DNA from 2 places in the Sulfitobacter sp. SBS6 genome. Region 1 is predicted to be linked to the other one. Evidence: riboswitches for the same ligand, from Rfam matches in the RefSeq annotation. Region 1 holds a riboswitch; the other holds the start of a gene.
The links. A riboswitch is a leader RNA that binds a small molecule or an ion and turns the genes downstream of it on or off. The one in region 1 is predicted to bind cobalamin.

Region 1 (7,864 bases):
TCGGGCCATCGGGGCCAACGGTCAGCGAATGTTCATCGCTTTGAACGCGAATGCCGGCGTCTGTGGTTGTGGGAGGGGTTTGCTTCTTGTCGGTCATCTGTAGCTACTCCTTCAGGGTCCACAGGCAAAACCTGTAGCGTGACGGATGGTTCCCGACCAAATGCGTAAGGAGTTGGATAGAGCTGTGGCCGCTTGGCGCGCTTAATGGGTCGCCGTGTGAAAGCGGATCACCTGCGCGTTGTCCGCTGGATCGACAAGGAAATGCCCGCAGACGCCAAAGACCTCGCGCAGGAGGGTTTCTGTCATGATCTCGGAGGGCGTGCCGATGGCGCGCAGCTTGCCCTCTTGCAAGACGCAGATCCGGTCGCAGAGCGTGGCTTGGTTCAGGTCGTGCAGGGCGATGATCGCCGTTGTCGACAAGCGCTGGATCAGCTCAAGGATCGAAAGCTGGTGGCGGATATCCAGATGGTTCGTCGGCTCGTCCAGCAGCAGCACTTGCGGCCTTTGGGCCAGTGCACGGGCGATATGAACGCGCTGTTGTTCACCGCCCGACAGCGTGTGCCAGTGGCGGTCGCCAAAACCCGACAGATCCACATCCGCCAGCGCCTGCGTGACGATGGCGTCGTCCCCTGCGCTCCACCCGCGCAGGGCGGACAACCACGGGGTGCGGCCCAGTTCAACGGCATGGCGCACGGTGATGCGATCTGCGGTATCGGCGTGTTGTTCGACCAGGGCCAGCCGCTGCGCGATATCGCGCTGGCGCATCTTTGCAAGCGGTGCGCCGTCCAGATCGACCCGCCCGCGCGAGGGTTTCTGAATACCGGCAAGCATATGCAGCAACGTGGATTTGCCGGACCCGTTCGGCCCGATCAGCCCCAGCTTTTCGCCCGGCCGCAAGGACAGGGACACATCATTGACGATGGCGCGGTTGCGCACCCGCCAGCCCAGTTCGTGACAGGACAGAATCATGGCGACGTCCTTTTGCCAATCAGGATCAGTGCAAAGACGGGCGCGCCGACCAAAGCGGTCACCACTCCGATGGGCAGCACTTGGCCCGGTACAATCACCCGCGAAACCACATCGGCAAAGACCAGAAACACCGCCCCCGCCAGTGCGGAAGCAGGCACAAGGATCGCATGACGGTGCCCCACGACGATGCGCATGGCATGGGGGATCACCAGCCCGACAAAGCCGATCGCCCCCACCACCGAGACCATCACCGCCGTGACCAACGCCGCCGTGCCGATCAGCAGCAGTTGCACGCGGCGCACCGGAATGCCCAAGGACGCGGCGCTGTCGCTGCCGAAGGTAAAGGCATCCAGCGCGCGGGCGTGCCACAGGCAGGCCAGCAGACCGATCATCGCAGCGGGCAGGGCGCTCAGTACATCAGGCCAGCGCACGCCCGACATATTCCCCAAAAGCCAGAACATGATGGCACGGGCCTGTTCGGCATTGGCTGATTTCGTGATCATCAGCGCGGTCAGGGCGTTGAACATCTGGCTGCCCGCGATACCGGCCAGCACGATCACGCCCGCGGCCCGCAGGCCCACACCGCCCCCTGCCGCCTGCGCCAGTAAGGCGACAAAGGCAAAGGCCACCAGCGCCCCGCTGAACGCACCGATAGACAGCGAAATGGCACCACCCCCCAGCCCGAGGATGGTTACCGCAACAGCACCCGTGGACGCCCCCGCAGAGATACCCAGCAGATAGGGATCCGCCAGCGCATTGCGCAGCAGTGCTTGCAACACGACGCCCGACAGTGCCAGACCGGCGCCACAGCACATTGCCACCACGGCCCGCGCCATGCGGTAGTTCCACACGATGCCCTCGTCGATCTTGTCCACCGCATAGCCCGCGTTCAGCGCCTTGTTGGCCAGCACCTTCAGCACCACCAGCGGCGGGATAGAGACCTCGCCGATGGCCGCACCAAACAGCAATGCGGCCAGCAGCACCGGCGGGATGATCACCCACCAGTGCCACTGCGGCCTGCGCATCACAGAGCGGTCGATTGCGGTCATTCGGCCAGATCGAAACCGGACAGCGCGTCAGCCATCGTTTCCAGCGCATAGATCGCACGCACGGTCGGGTCCATCGCATGGGCGTCCATGGTGATGATGCGGCCCTCTTTCACCGCGGTCATCTCGCGGGCGACGGGGTCGTTCATCAGGAAGGCGCGCTTTTTCTCGATGTCATCCGCAGGGAAGCGGCGGCGGTCCATTTTGGCGAGCACGATGAAGGTCGGGTCGGATTTCGCCAGAGTCTCCCAGCCGACCAGCGGCCATTCCTCGGCCGAGGTCACGACGTTTTCGACGCCAAGCTTGTCCATCATATAGGCGGGCACACCCTGTTGACCTGCGACATAAGGGTCCGCCGCCATCTCGGACGACGAGAACCAGAACAGCGCCGAGGTGCCTTGGGGCAGGTTCAGCGATTTGGCTTTCTCGACCGCCTTTGCCTCGCGCGATTGCAGGTCTGCCAGCAGCGTGGCACCGGCGTCTTGCGCGTTGTAGATCAGGGCGAGCTCTTCGATGCTGGTATACAGCTGCTGGGTCGTGAACAGTTCAGATCGCGTGCCGTCCGCGCCGACAGAATTATCCTTGGCCGCGCAATCGGTGGGCATCACATAGGTCGGCACGCCCACCTCGTGAAAGCTGTCGCGGGTGCCGACCATACCTTCGGGGCCGACGTGCCATTCATACATCACGGTGACCAGATCGGGGCGTTTGCCCAACACGCTTTCAAAGCTGGGGTCGTTGTCCGCCAGCCGTTCAATCGCATCGTTTGTCTCTTTGAACTCTGGCAAAACGGGGCTGAACCAGACAGAGGTTCCCGCGATCCGGTCCTGCTGGCCCAGCAGATACAGGATCTCTGTCGTGGATTGCCCGATGGTGACGGTGGTCTGGGGTGCCGCGTCAAAGGTGAGCGTATGGCCGCAGTTGTCGATGGTCAGCGGATAGTCTGTCTCTGCGCCAAGCGCGGTGCTGCCCGCAAGGCTCGCAATCAGGGTCAGGCTGGAAAAAAATGGTTTCATATCAAGGGCTCCGGTTGGTCCGATGCCGGGGTCTTTGAATAGAAAGAGAAGGGGCCAGCCAAATGGCGCGCGGGCGCATTTTGGTCTGCGCGTAAGGTAAGATCCGGTCCCATCATCATCCTCTCCCGAGCAACCCCGCCCGGTGTTTCAGGTTCAGTGTCGGCAGGTCTCCTGACTGACGGATCGCGGCTGTCCCCGCCTTCCCGGACCTTTAGGCCCAGTGGCATGATGGAGGTAGCTCACCGTCTACAGTTGCGGGGGCAGTTCCGGTTCATCCACACCAAAGCGCGGATGGCGAATTCCCTATTATTTCCCGAAGGAAACCGACCCAGTTTCGATGACAGTTGTCCGCCCACCCGTCAAGTTGCGTTTTTGCGGTCGTCATCGCGGGACAAAGGCAAATAACGCAGGCCACGGTTCCGCAGAACGGGCGAGAGGCAAATAACAAACGGATGGAAAACCAAGTGGCAGCCCGTAGGGGAGTCGAACCCCTCTTTTCAGGTTGAAAACCTGACGTCCTAACCGATAGACGAACGGGCCACTTAACTTGTGAGCGCTTCTTTAGGCAAAGCCATCGGCGGGCGCAAGTGCAAGCCGCATCAGAAAGCGGGGAAATACGGCAAAAAAATCACATCTTCTGATGCCGTATTCCAAGGGGCGTATGGCGAGGGGGGATCGTCGCGTGAAACGCGCGCCGCGCTCGGGATGCGGGCGCGCGTTTCCCTTAGATTTCCCAGTGAAAACCCGTCGCTTTTTCGGAGACGGTCCAGAGTTTCTCCATCACGGGTTTGTCGTAGGCATGGGGGTTCAGCGTGCCTTTGCCAACGGGCCCTCCGGTTTGCATCCATCCGGTCGGGCCATAAAGCGCACGCTGCGCCAACCCGTCTTCGGTCGCGCACATGACTTCGGGGTAGGCGCCTTTTTCGGCGGATTGCACCATTGGCGTCTTGCTCATCATCCACCAGGTGACCCGTGTGAAAAGCCCGCCGCTTGTGCTGATCAGCGAGGTCGCCGACGCGCCGGGGTGGCAGACATACACCTCAACGCGGCTGTCGGTGGCTTTCAGCCGGTCCTGAAGCTCATAGGCAAACATCATCTGCGCCAGCTTGCTTTGGCTGTAGACCGCGTTGGCGCTATAGTTCTTGTCCCAGTTCATGTCGTCGAACTGGATCGTCTTGATCCCCATGTTGTACCCGAGGCTGGACACCACAACGATCCGGCCCGCACTTTCCTGAATGCGATCAAACAGCATCCCGCACAGCAGGAAGTGTCCGTAGTGGTTGGTGCCAAGCTGGCTTTCGAACCCGTCAACGGTCAGCTGCTGTTTTGGCACCTGCGCGATGGCAGCGTTGCAGATCAGCGCGTCAATCCGGGGAACGGTGCGTTTCACCTCTTCAGCCGCGGCGCGCACGCTGGCCAGATCAGACAGATCCATCCGCACAAAGCTCACCTCGGCGTTGGGACCGAACGTGTCCTTGAGCGTTTTGACCGCTGCGATGGATTTGTCGGCGTTGCGGTTCAGCATGACGACTTTTGCCCCCTTGGACAGCAGGATGCGCGTGGCCTGAAAGCCCGCACCGGCCGTCGTGCCGGTGATGAGATATGTTTTCTCCTTGAGCGATCCAAGGCGATCAGGTGTCCAGCCTTTGGGTCCGAAAGTCGTGTCCTTCATCGTCATGTTCCTTTTCGATGTCAGCGCGGCAGCGATGCGCGCTGTGTTTGATGTTGAAGGGTAAATAGCTCTCGGCTGTCCCTCAAAACAGGCGAGATCGTCGCGAATACTTGCCTGATTGTATCACGCGCTTGCGAAAGGCGGATGTGACGCAGTAGATTGCCCTCATGAGCAAAGACCAGATCAGACAGCTAATCCGGAACAACGCGACCCAAGAGGGGCTGACGGGAACCGGCATTGACGGGGTGCGCCTGTTTCGGGCCACGCAGGCGATTCCGTGCGTGCCGGCGGTCTATGAACCCAGCGTTATTGCTATCGTCAGCGGGGCGAAAGAGGCCGTACTGGACGGGCACAGGTACATCTATGACGACAGCCGATATATGTGCTGCCCGATGTCGATGCCGGTGAAGGCCGGCACGCCGACCGCCTCTGCCGAAAGCCCGCTCTACGGGGTTATCATTTCGCTCGATAAGCGGATGATGACAGAACTGTCGATGGAGATGGAAAATACCGGCAATGTGATTCCCGAGGTCAAAGGCGGTTTGCGCGCGCAGGGGATCAGGCTGGCCGCATGGGATGATGCCTTTGCCGACGCGCTGCTGCGTTTGCTGCAATTGGGTGGCAATCCGGCAGATACGGCGATCCTTGGCGAGGCACGGCTGCGCGAGCTTTATTACGCGATCCTAAAGGGGGAGGCAGGGAGTTTTGCCAGACAGGCCTTCGGCGCGGGCAATGCGATTGCACGGTCGATCGCGCATGTATCCTCTCACCTGGACGCGCCGATCTCTATTGATGATATGGCGTCCCGCGCCGGGATGAGCCGCGCCGCCTTTCACCGCAAGTTCAAGCAGGTGACGACGATGGCCCCGATCCAGTTTGTCAAATCCATGCGGCTCAACAATGCGGCGATGAAGATCGCAGGCGGCATGTCGGTGAACGAGGCGGCGGTCGATGTGGGATACGTCAGCCCGTCGCAATTCAGTCGCGAGTTCAGGCGGATGTACGGGCAATCACCGCGCCAATGGGGGGATGCCCAGCAGTTTCCGGTTGAAATGGGCCAATAAGGGGCTGCCATCGCCCGTGCGTTGGCAACCCCTTTTCACAAGTCTGGTGCTATGATCAGACGTCTACAACCACCTTGCCGATGGCCTGCCCGCTGGTCAGGCGGTCATAGGCCCCGCCCACCGTATCAAGGTCGAATCTCTGGTCATCAAGCAAGGGCTTCAGCGCCCCTGCGTCCACAATCTCTGCCAGTTTGGTGAGGATCTCCCCGTGCTTTTCACGGCCTTGGTTGGCAAGCATTGGAAGCAGCATAAAGATGATATGCAGCGACAGCCCTTTGAAGTGCGCAGGGGACAGGTCGATTTCCAGCAGCCCAACGGTCGACGCGATATGGGCGTTCAGTGCGGCGGCCTCGAACGAGTTTGTCATGTTGGCACCGCCCACGGTGTCAAAGATCAGATCAAAGCCCGCGCCATCGGTATATTTGGCCACGTAATCGGCGATCTTTTCTGCGGCGAAATCAATCGGCGTCGCGCCATATCCCTTGATGACGTCGATCTGTTTGTCGCCGGTGCCTGTGCCATAGACCTCTGCGCCAAAGTGTTTGGCCAGTTGCACCGCAAGGTGACCGACCCCGCCAGCACCGCCCTGAACCAGAACCTTCTGGCCCGCCGCGATGCCTGCCCGCTCAAGCCCTTCATAGGCGGTGATGCCGACCAATGGCATGGCGGCCGCTTCGCGCATTGAGATGGATTTGGGCTTATGCGCAATCAGCCTGGCATCGGCGCGTATGAATTCGGCCAGCGCGCCTTGAATATCGGTGACCCCGCCGGCGCAACCGTATACTTCATCGCCCACGGAAAAAGCGGTCACCCCGTCACCGACAGCCTCGATCACGCCCGCAAAATCCATGCCCAGAACAGCCGGCAGTGCAGGGGATAGCGGCAGATCAGCCCCCATAGAGCGGATCATCGTATCCACGGTGTTGATGCTTGTGGCAATGATGCGAACGACAACATGGCCGTCGGTCGCTATGGGTTTGGGCAGGTCGGCAGCTTCGAACGTCGCGTCGTCACCGTAGGCGGTAAGGGTCATGGCTTTCATAGTGGTCATCCTCGAGTGTGTCTGATGCCCCCTATCTAATGACTGCCCTGATTTATGTAATTGACCTAATTTTGAGTTCAGTTTTCTGATTGTGGATATAAAAGGCGAGGCGTAAACCGCCGTCAGAGACATCAGAGCTTAGCCGTCCAGTCCGCCGCGCGAGATCAAACAGCGCAGAAACAATGGCAAACACATCTCGCCCAAGATCATGGCGCAGTGTCTTCAGAATGTCGGGTAAGGGTACAAGTGGCAGCCCGTAGGGGAGTCGAACCCCTCTTTTCAGGTTGAAAACCTGACGTCCTAACCGATAGACGAACGGGCCACTTAGCTTGTGAGCGCTTCTCTAAGGAATGCGGCGCAGGCGCGCAAGCAGAAATCGAAAGAAAATGAAAAATTTTTACGCGGGTGCCGCATCTTCCAGACGCAGCTGCACCGACTGTCGGCCGCGCCAGGTATTGATGTCCAGACGGCCCGCCAGATGGAACCGTGCACCACCGTGGTTTTCCAGCGCCGGACCAAGCGGGCCGTCAAATGCGCCAAAGGCGATGGCGTCCATTTTGGTGTTGTTACCGTCGCCGAAACTGATCTTGAGGTGGCTTTCACCCACCCGCTTGGCAAAGCGGATCTGCATGTCGGCAAAGGCATATCGCGGGGCAGGGGCACCGGCCCCGAAGGGGCCTGCCTGTTCCACCTGCTGCGCCAATTCCACCGTCGCGGCGGCGGGCATCAACATGCCGTCCAGCTTCAGGTCTGCCGCGCCGGCCAGATGCGCGCCCTGCTTGGCCAGTAGCTCTGACAGCCGCGCCATGGCGGCGTCCAGCTTGTCTTCGGCCACGGTGAGACCGGCGGCCATCTTATGCCCGCCGCCCTTGATCAGCAGGCCCTCGGCCGCCAGCCGCTGGATCGGCGCGCCCAGATCAATCCCCGAGACAGAGCGGCCAGAGCCTTTGCCGATGCCATCCTCGAACCCGATCACGATCGACGGCCGGTTCGACGCCTCTTTCAATCGCGAGGCGACGATGCCCACCACGCCCGGATGCCAGCCCGCGCCCGAG
Region 2 (7,864 bases), on a different contig from region 1:
TTGCGCGATGGTGCGGCCCCTGCGACGCTGGCAGGCTATCTGACCGCGCAGGGTTTCGGCGCGTCCCGCCTGACGGTGATGGAGGCGCTTGGCGGTCCGCGTGAAATCGCGCGCGCGGCCGATGCTGCGACGTTTGACCTGAGCGACATTGCCGCCCCTGTGGTGGTGGCGATTGCGGTATCGGGGGGGGCTGGGATCAGCCACGCGCCTGGACGGCCCGAGGCGCTTTTTGCCCATGACAGCCAGATCACCAAATCACCCATGCGCGCGTTGACGCTGGCCGCGCTGGCCCCCCGCGCGGGGGAGCTGCTGTGGGATGTGGGGGGCGGGTCGGGCTCTGTCTCTGTTGAATGGTGTCTGGCCGCGCCGCAAGCGCAGTCCATCGCAATCGAGCCGCGCGAAAGCCGCTGCGATAACATCACCGAGAACGCCCGCCGTTTTGGTCTGGCGGGTCGGATGCGCTGCGTGCAGGGCACGGCCCCCGATGCGCTGGCCGATCTGCCCCTGCCCGCTGCGGTCTTTCTGGGGGGTGGCGCATCAGAGGATGTCTTGCAGGCGATCTGGCACAGGATCACGCCGGGCACGCGGCTGGTGGCGAATGCGGTGGCGCTTGAAACCCAAGCCTTGCTGATCCGCTGGCACGGGATGCACGGCGGACAATTGCTGCGGATCGACTTGGCGCAGGCGGCCCCGTTGGGGACCATGCAGGGCTGGCACCCCAGCCGCCCGCAACTGCAATGGAGCGTGACCCGATGATCGTCGCGGGCATAGGATTGCGCGCGGATGCGACCGAGGCGGATTTACACGCGGCCCTTGCGCTGACGCCGCGCAGGCCGGACACGCTCGCGACCCTCGCGATCAAGGTGACGCCGGCGCTACGGCGTTTTGCCGATGGTCTGGGATTGCCGCTGATCGAACTGTCGGAAGCCGATATCGCAGACATCCCGACGCGTACCGTGTCACCGCGCGTGCAGGCGCGGTTCGGGACTGGATCACTTGCCGAGGCCGCCGCATTGCGCGTTGCCGGTCGCGGTGCCAAATTGACGACCTTGCGTGTGACCAGCCCCAATGGCATGGCCACCGTAGCTATCGCGGAAGGAATTGCCCCATGACTGTTCACTTTATCGGCGCGGGCCCCGGTGCCCCTGATCTGCTGACCCTGCGAGGGCGCGACCTGATCGCCGCCTGCCATGTGTGTCTGTATGCCGGATCGCTGGTCCCGTCAGAGCTGCTGTCCTACTGCCCTGCGGATGCGAAGATCGTGAACACCGCGTCGCTGTCGCTGGACGAGATCATGGCAGAGATCAAGGCCGCCGATGATGCGGGGCAGGATGTGGCGCGGCTTCATTCGGGTGATCTGTCGGTCTGGTCCGCCATGGGCGAGCAGCTGCGCCGCTTGCGCGAGCTGGACATCGAGTATGACATTACCCCCGGCGTGCCCGCCTTTGCCGCTGCCGCCGCCGCTTTGGGGAACGAGCTGACGCTGCCCGGTGTGGCGCAGTCGCTTGTTCTCACGCGGACATCTGGGCGGGCCTCGGCCATGCCCGAGGGTGAAACGCTCGAGAATTTCGCCGCCACGGGTGCCACGCTGGCGATCCACCTGTCAGTGCATGTGCTGGATGATGTGGTCGCGCGGCTCACCCCTCATTACGGAGAGGACTGCCCCGTCGCCATCGTCTGGCGCGCCAGCTGGCCCGATCAACGGGTGGTGCGGGCGACCTTGGGCAGCGTGATCGACGCCACCGACGGCGAACGCGGGCGCACGGCGTTGATCCTTGTCGGCCGCGCGCTGACGGCAGAGGAGTTCCGCGAAAGCTGTCTGTACGCTGGCGATTACGACCGCCGTTTCCGCCCCGTCGGCACAGAGCCGCGCTTTCCCGAGGGAACAGAATGATGGAGACTACGCAACTGCCCAAGGGCCTGATGATCTCGGCCCCCGCGTCGGGCACGGGCAAGACCACCTTGATGCTGGGCCTGCTCAACGCGCTCAGCCGTCGCGGCGTCGACGTGCGCCCGTTCAAGAGCGGGCCGGATTACATCGACCCCGGCTTTCACCGCGCGGCTTCCGGGCGGTCGTCCTATAATATCGATAGCTGGGCCATGGGGGCGGGCGTGTTATGCAACCTGATCGGCACCGCGCATGGCGGCGATCTGGCCCTGATCGAAGGGTCAATGGGGCTGTTCGATGGTGTGGCGCAACCGGGGGAAACCTCGAACGGGGCGAGCGCCGATATCTCTGCTATGACGGGCTGGCCGGTGGTGTTGCTGCTGGATGTATCGGGTCAGGCGCAATCGGCTGCGGCCACCGCCCTTGGGTTCAAGACGATGCGCCCGGATGTGCATGTCGCGGGTGTGGTGCTGAACAAGGTCGCCAGCCCCCGTCACGAGGCCCTGCTGCGTCTGGGGATGGAGCAGGTCGGCATCCCCGTTCTGGGCGCGCTGCCCCGACAGGGATCGGTCACGCTGCCGGAACGCCACTTGGGTCTGGTGCAGGCCGAGGAGCAGCCCGAGCTGATGAAGCTGCTGGATGCGGCAGGTGATTTCATCGCGCAGCATATCGACCTTGATCTGTTCGTCTCTGCCGCCCAAGGGCGCAGTATTCCCGACGGGCCAGATGTGCTGCCCCCGCCCCCCGGTCAACGGATCGCTTTGGCCAAAGACGCCGCGTTTTCGTTCATCTATCCGCATTTGCTGGACCACTGGATCGCCGCGGGTGCGCAGGTGTTGCCCTTCTCGCCGCTGGCGGATGAGGCACCGGACGACAGCGCCGACATCTGCTGGTTGCCCGGCGGCTATCCCGAGCTGCATGCCGGACGCCTTGCCGCTGCCGCGCAGTTCCGCGACAGCCTGCAACAATTCGCCACGACGCGCCCGGTGCATGGGGAATGCGGGGGCTATATGGCGATGGGGGCCGGGTTGGTCGACAAGGAAGGCGTGCGGCATCAGATGGCGGGGCTGCTGGGGCTGGAAACCAGCTATGAGAAGCGCAAGATGCATCTGGGCTACCGGCTTGCCACGCTGAACGAACCCGGCCCCGGCTATGACGCGGGCGCGCGGTTGCGCGGGCATGAATTCCACTATTCTACCATCCTGTCGCAACCAGACACGCCGCTGGCGCGGGTGGTCGATGCCAATGGGGCCGAAGTGCCCGAGACAGGCTCGCGCCGCGGCCATGCGACGGGCACCTTCTTTCACCTGATCGCGGGGGCGTCATGAGCGGTTTTGTCTCTTTCGTCTCCTCCGGTCCGGGTGATCCCGAGCTGCTGACCGTGAAGGCGGTAAAGCGGTTGCAAGAGGCCGAAGTCGTGCTGTTCGACGATCTGTCGGCGGGTCCGATCCTTGAACATGTCTCGCCCGAGGCGGATCTGATCGGGGTGGGCAAACGCGCCGGACGGCTGTCTCCGAAGCAGGATCACGTGAGCCGCCTGCTGGTCGAACACGCATTGACCGGCGCGCGGGTGGTGCGGCTCAAAAGCGGGGACGCGGGCGTGTTTGGCCGGCTTGAAGAAGAGCTGACCGCGCTGAAAGCGGCAGGCGTCGCCTTCGAGATCATCCCCGGTGTGACGGCGGCGTCTTCGGCGGCGGCGGCGGCGATGATTCCGCTGACCCGGCGGCTGACCGCGCGGCGGGTGCAATTCATCACCGGCCACGGCGAATCGGGGGCCTTGCCCGAAGATCTGAACATGGCGGCGCTGGCCGATCCTACGGCGACCACGGTCGTCTACATGGGACGCCGCACTTTTGCTGGTTTCGCCGCGCGGCTGATCGAGGCGGGCTTGCCCCCCTCGACCCCTGCCCTGCTGGCAGAGGCGGTATCGACCCCCGATCAAAAGCTGAGCCGCCACACGGTTGAAAGCCTTGCCCATCTGCCGCTGGATCCCGCAACGTCAGCGCCTGCGCTGATCCTTTACGGGCCGTTGACCGAATAGATGACTTGACAAAACCGGCCCGAAAATGACCACCTATTCCGGACGGTTCCCCGTGCGCCTTCGGGCAATCGGGGTGAAAAGGGAATACGGTGCGGTGCCAAAGCTAAGGTGCCAAATCCGGAACTGCCCCCGCACCTGTAAGTGAAGAGCAACCCGCATTGCCACTGGGCCAGACCGCCTGGGAAGGCGCGGCACGCATGGACGCACAAAGTCAGGAGACCTGCCGTCATGGGGATGATCCCCGATCCAACTGGCTGCCCCCCGGGGCGGCTTTCACATTATGCCGTCGGGGAAGACGGTAAGGAGACCTGAATATGCATATCGAACCCGAAGTCGTGACCGGCGCCAAGCTGGTCCTGTCCTATGGCACCGCCGCCGGTGCTGCGGCCTATACCGCGAAAACCGCAATGGACTCTGTCCGTGAGAAAGGCGTCGTGCCTTTTGCGGGCGGGGCCATGGTGGCCACCGCGCTGACCTTTGTCTTTTTTCAGGTCTTCCCGCATTTCCCCGTGGGCGTGAGCGAAGTGCACCTGATACTCGGGTCGACCCTGTTCCTGCTGTTCGGCGTGGCCCCTGCGGCTGCGGGTCTTGCGCTTGGTCTGCTGGCGCAGGGCGTGTTCTTTGCCCCCATCGACCTGCCGCAATACACGATGAACGTCACCACGCTGCTGGTGCCTTTGTTCATGGTCTCGGCGCTGGCCAAACGCATCATCGCGCCCAACACCGCCTATGTTGATCTGACCTATGTTCAAGCGCTCAAGCTGTCGACCGCGTTTCAGGCGGGCGTTGTGGGCTGGGTCGCCTTCTGGGCCATCTACGGTCAGGGCTTTGCCGCCAGCAACATCGCCGCTGTGGCCAGCTTTGGCGGGGCCTATATGATGGTCATCCTGATCGAGCCTCTGGTGGATCTGGCCGTGCTCGCCGCCGCGAAAACCCTGCGCGATTTCGCGGGCAGCGCGCTGTTCACCAAACGTCTGACACAGACTGCCGCTGAATAATCCAAGACCCGACGCGGCCCCCTGCTCTGCGGGCCGCGTCACCCCCTGCCGGAGCCTCAAGATGTTTACGCTTTCACTGATCGGCATCGGGTCCGGCAATCCCAAACACCTGACATTACAAGCCATCGACGCGCTGAATGCCTGCGATGTGATCCTGATCCCGTCCAAGGGCGCGGGCAAGGATGATCTGGCTGGCCTGCGGCACGAGATTTGCGCCCAGGTGCTGCGGTCGGACGGGCCTGAAATTCACGAATTCACCCTGCCCAAACGCGACGCCGCCAACCCTGATTATCACGCGGGCGTCCACGATTGGCATGATGCCATTGCACAGGTCTGGCTGGCCGAGATGCAGCGCACCCTGCCCCAAGGCGGCCGTGTCGGTTTCCTCGTCTGGGGGGATCCATCGCTGTATGACAGCACCCTGCGCATTGCGGAGCGGTTGCAAAAGGCCGTCACACTCACCGTCGATGTCGTGCCGGGGATTACCTCGCTTCAGGTACTGACGGCGGGCCATGCGATCCCGCTGAACACCATCGGTAATCCCGTCACGATCACCACCGGTCGGCAGCTGCGCGATCATGGCTGGCCGCAGGGTGTGGATACGATTGCCGTCATGCTGGACGGCACCTGCGCCTTCGAGGTGTTGCGGCAGCACAGCGACATACACATCTGGTGGACCGCCTATGCCGGCATGCCGAACGAGCGTCGCATCGCAGGCCCGCTGGATCAGGTCTGCGACCGCATCATCGCCACACGGGCAGAGGCACGCGCCGCCCATGGCTGGATCATGGATATCTACCTGCTGCGCCGGTAGAAACGCGCACTACAGCTTTTCAAGCCGTTGCAAAATCGGGCAATCGGGGCGGTCATCGCCAGCGCATTCATGCACCAGATGGGTCAAGGTCTGACGAATATCTTGCAGGTCCGCGATCTTGCTTTCGATCTGCGCCAGATGTTGCTGGGCGATGGCACGGACATCGGCGCTGGCGCGATCCTGATCATCCCAAAGCGCCAGCAGGTCGCGGCAATTCTCGATCGTGAAGCCCAAGGCCCGCGCACGGCCCAGAAACGTCAGCTTATGCACGTCGCTGTCGCAAAAGCTGCGATACCCGTTGGTGTCACGCGCGGGCGTGATCAGACCGATGTCTTCGTAGTAGCGGATGGTCTTGGCAGGCAGACCTGCGCTTTTCGACACGTCACCGATGTTCATGGACGTCTCCTTTCGTTGAATTAGGCGGTTGCTGCGGCGGCGATCCACCGCAGGCGCAGGGCGTTGAACAGGACAAAGACGCTCGACAACGCCATGGCGGCGGCGGCAAGCACGGGCGACAGCAGCACGCCGAACAGCGGATAGAGCACACCGGCTGCAACGGGGATCAGCAGCGCGTTATAGCCAAAGGCCCAGAAGAGGTTCTGCCGGATATTGCGCATGGTGTGCTGGCTGATGTGCAGGGCGTTCACCACCCCTTGCAAATCGCCCGACATCAGCACCACGTCGGCCGCTTCGATAGCGACATCCGTTCCGGTACCGATGGCGATACCCACGTCGACCCCCGCCAGCGCGGGCGCATCATTGATCCCGTCCCCGACAAAGGCGACCTTGTGGCCCGCCTGTTGCAGGTCCTCCAGCGCGGCGACCTTGCCGTCGGGCAGCACTTCGGCGACCACGGTATCGATCCCCAAACGGTCGGCAATCGCCTGCGCCGTGGCCTTGTTGTCACCGGTGATCATGGCGATTTTCAGCCCCGCTTCGTGCAGTGCCTCCAACGCTTGGGGCGTCGTTTCCTTGATCGGGTCGGCGACGCCGATCATCGCGACAAGCGCCCCATCCACGGCGGCGAAAAGCGGTGTCTTGCCCTCTGCCCCCCATGCTGCCGACCGCCCCTCTGCCGCGGCGAGAGAGACCCCTTCGGCCTGCATGAAACGGTCCGCCCCGACAAGCACGCGATGCCTTTCGACTTCGGCGCGTACACCGTGGCCGGTTTGCGAGGCAAAAGAGGTTACCGCTGCCAGCGACAGCCCCTGTGTTTCGGCATGGCGCAGGATGGCGCTGGCAATCGGATGCTCTGACTGCGCCTCGACCGACGCAACGAGCCGCAACGCATCGGCCTGCGACCAGCCGTTGAAGACATCCAGATCCGTCACCTCGGGCCGCCCGGCGGTCAGCGTGCCGGTTTTATCAAGCGCGATGGTATCGACCTCGGCCAAGACCTGCAGCGCGTCCCCCTTGCGGAACAGCACGCCCATCTCGGCCCCTCGCCCTGTGCCCACCATGATAGAGGTCGGCGTGGCCAGCCCCATCGCACAGGGGCAGGCGATGATCAGCACCGCGACGCTTGCCACCAGAGCGTGCCCCAAGGACGGCTGCGGCCCGAACGCCAGCCAGACAAGGAAGGTGGCCGCGGCAATCGCCATGACGACGGGCACGAACCACATGGTGATGCGGTTAACCATATCCTGCACCGGCAGCTTGGCGCCTTGGGCGTCCTCGACCATGCGCACGATCTGCGACAGGGTCGTGTCCGCGCCCACATGGGTCGCGCGGTAGACCAGCGCGCCGGTGCCATTCACCGTCCCCCCGACCACACGCGTGTCGGGCAGTTTTTCGACGGGCACGGGTTCGCCGGTGATCATGCTTTCATCGACATAGGAACTGCCACGTGTCACGGTCCCGTCGACCGCGATCTTTTCACCGGGGCGCGCATGGATCAGATCGCCGACGGTGATCGCGTCGATCGCAACCTCTGACACGTTACCGTCCCGCTCTACCCGCGCGGTTTTGGGGCGCAGCCCGACCAGCTTGCGGATCGCTTGCCCGGTCTGGCCCTTGGCCCGCGCCTCTAGCGTGCGCCCCAGCAGGATCAGCGTGACGATCATCGCGGCGGCTTCGAAATAGACCGCTTGCGCACCGGCGGGCAGCAACTGTGGCAAGAACAG

Region 2: it holds a riboswitch for cobalamin, as region 1 does, so the genes downstream of both, ACNQ62_RS12815 (energy-coupling factor ABC transporter permease) here and ACNQ62_RS06815 (ABC transporter substrate-binding protein) in region 1, are expected to answer to the same signal.

Annotation. Positions count from the first base shown of each region.
Region 1 covers NZ_JBLWBA010000005.1:691,949-699,812, reverse strand. The annotation lists gene ACNQ62_RS06830 (catalase) at 1-97, opposite strand, end outside; gene ACNQ62_RS06825 (ABC transporter ATP-binding protein) at 202-969, opposite strand; gene ACNQ62_RS06820 (FecCD family ABC transporter permease) at 966-1,994, opposite strand; gene ACNQ62_RS06815 (ABC transporter substrate-binding protein) at 2,015-3,031, opposite strand; cobalamin riboswitch at 3,175-3,374, opposite strand; tRNA gene ACNQ62_RS06810 (tRNA-Glu) at 3,497-3,571, opposite strand; gene ACNQ62_RS06805 (SDR family oxidoreductase) at 3,756-4,703, opposite strand; gene ACNQ62_RS06800 (AraC family transcriptional regulator) at 4,871-5,767, shown strand; gene ACNQ62_RS06795 (zinc-dependent alcohol dehydrogenase family protein) at 5,823-6,809, opposite strand; tRNA gene ACNQ62_RS06790 (tRNA-Glu) at 7,057-7,131, opposite strand; gene recJ (single-stranded-DNA-specific exonuclease RecJ) at 7,207-7,864, opposite strand, start outside.
Region 2 covers NZ_JBLWBA010000006.1:769,070-776,933, forward strand. The annotation lists gene cbiE (precorrin-6y C5,15-methyltransferase (decarboxylating) subunit CbiE) at 1-756, shown strand, start outside; gene ACNQ62_RS12795 (cobalamin biosynthesis protein) at 753-1,112, shown strand; gene cobM (precorrin-4 C(11)-methyltransferase) at 1,109-1,894, shown strand; gene ACNQ62_RS12805 (cobyrinate a,c-diamide synthase) at 1,891-3,216, shown strand; gene cobA (uroporphyrinogen-III C-methyltransferase) at 3,213-3,929, shown strand; cobalamin riboswitch at 3,956-4,172, shown strand; gene ACNQ62_RS12815 (energy-coupling factor ABC transporter permease) at 4,244-4,927, shown strand; gene cobF (precorrin-6A synthase (deacetylating)) at 4,989-5,741, shown strand; gene cueR (Cu(I)-responsive transcriptional regulator) at 5,751-6,137, opposite strand; gene ACNQ62_RS12830 (heavy metal translocating P-type ATPase) at 6,158-7,864, opposite strand, start outside.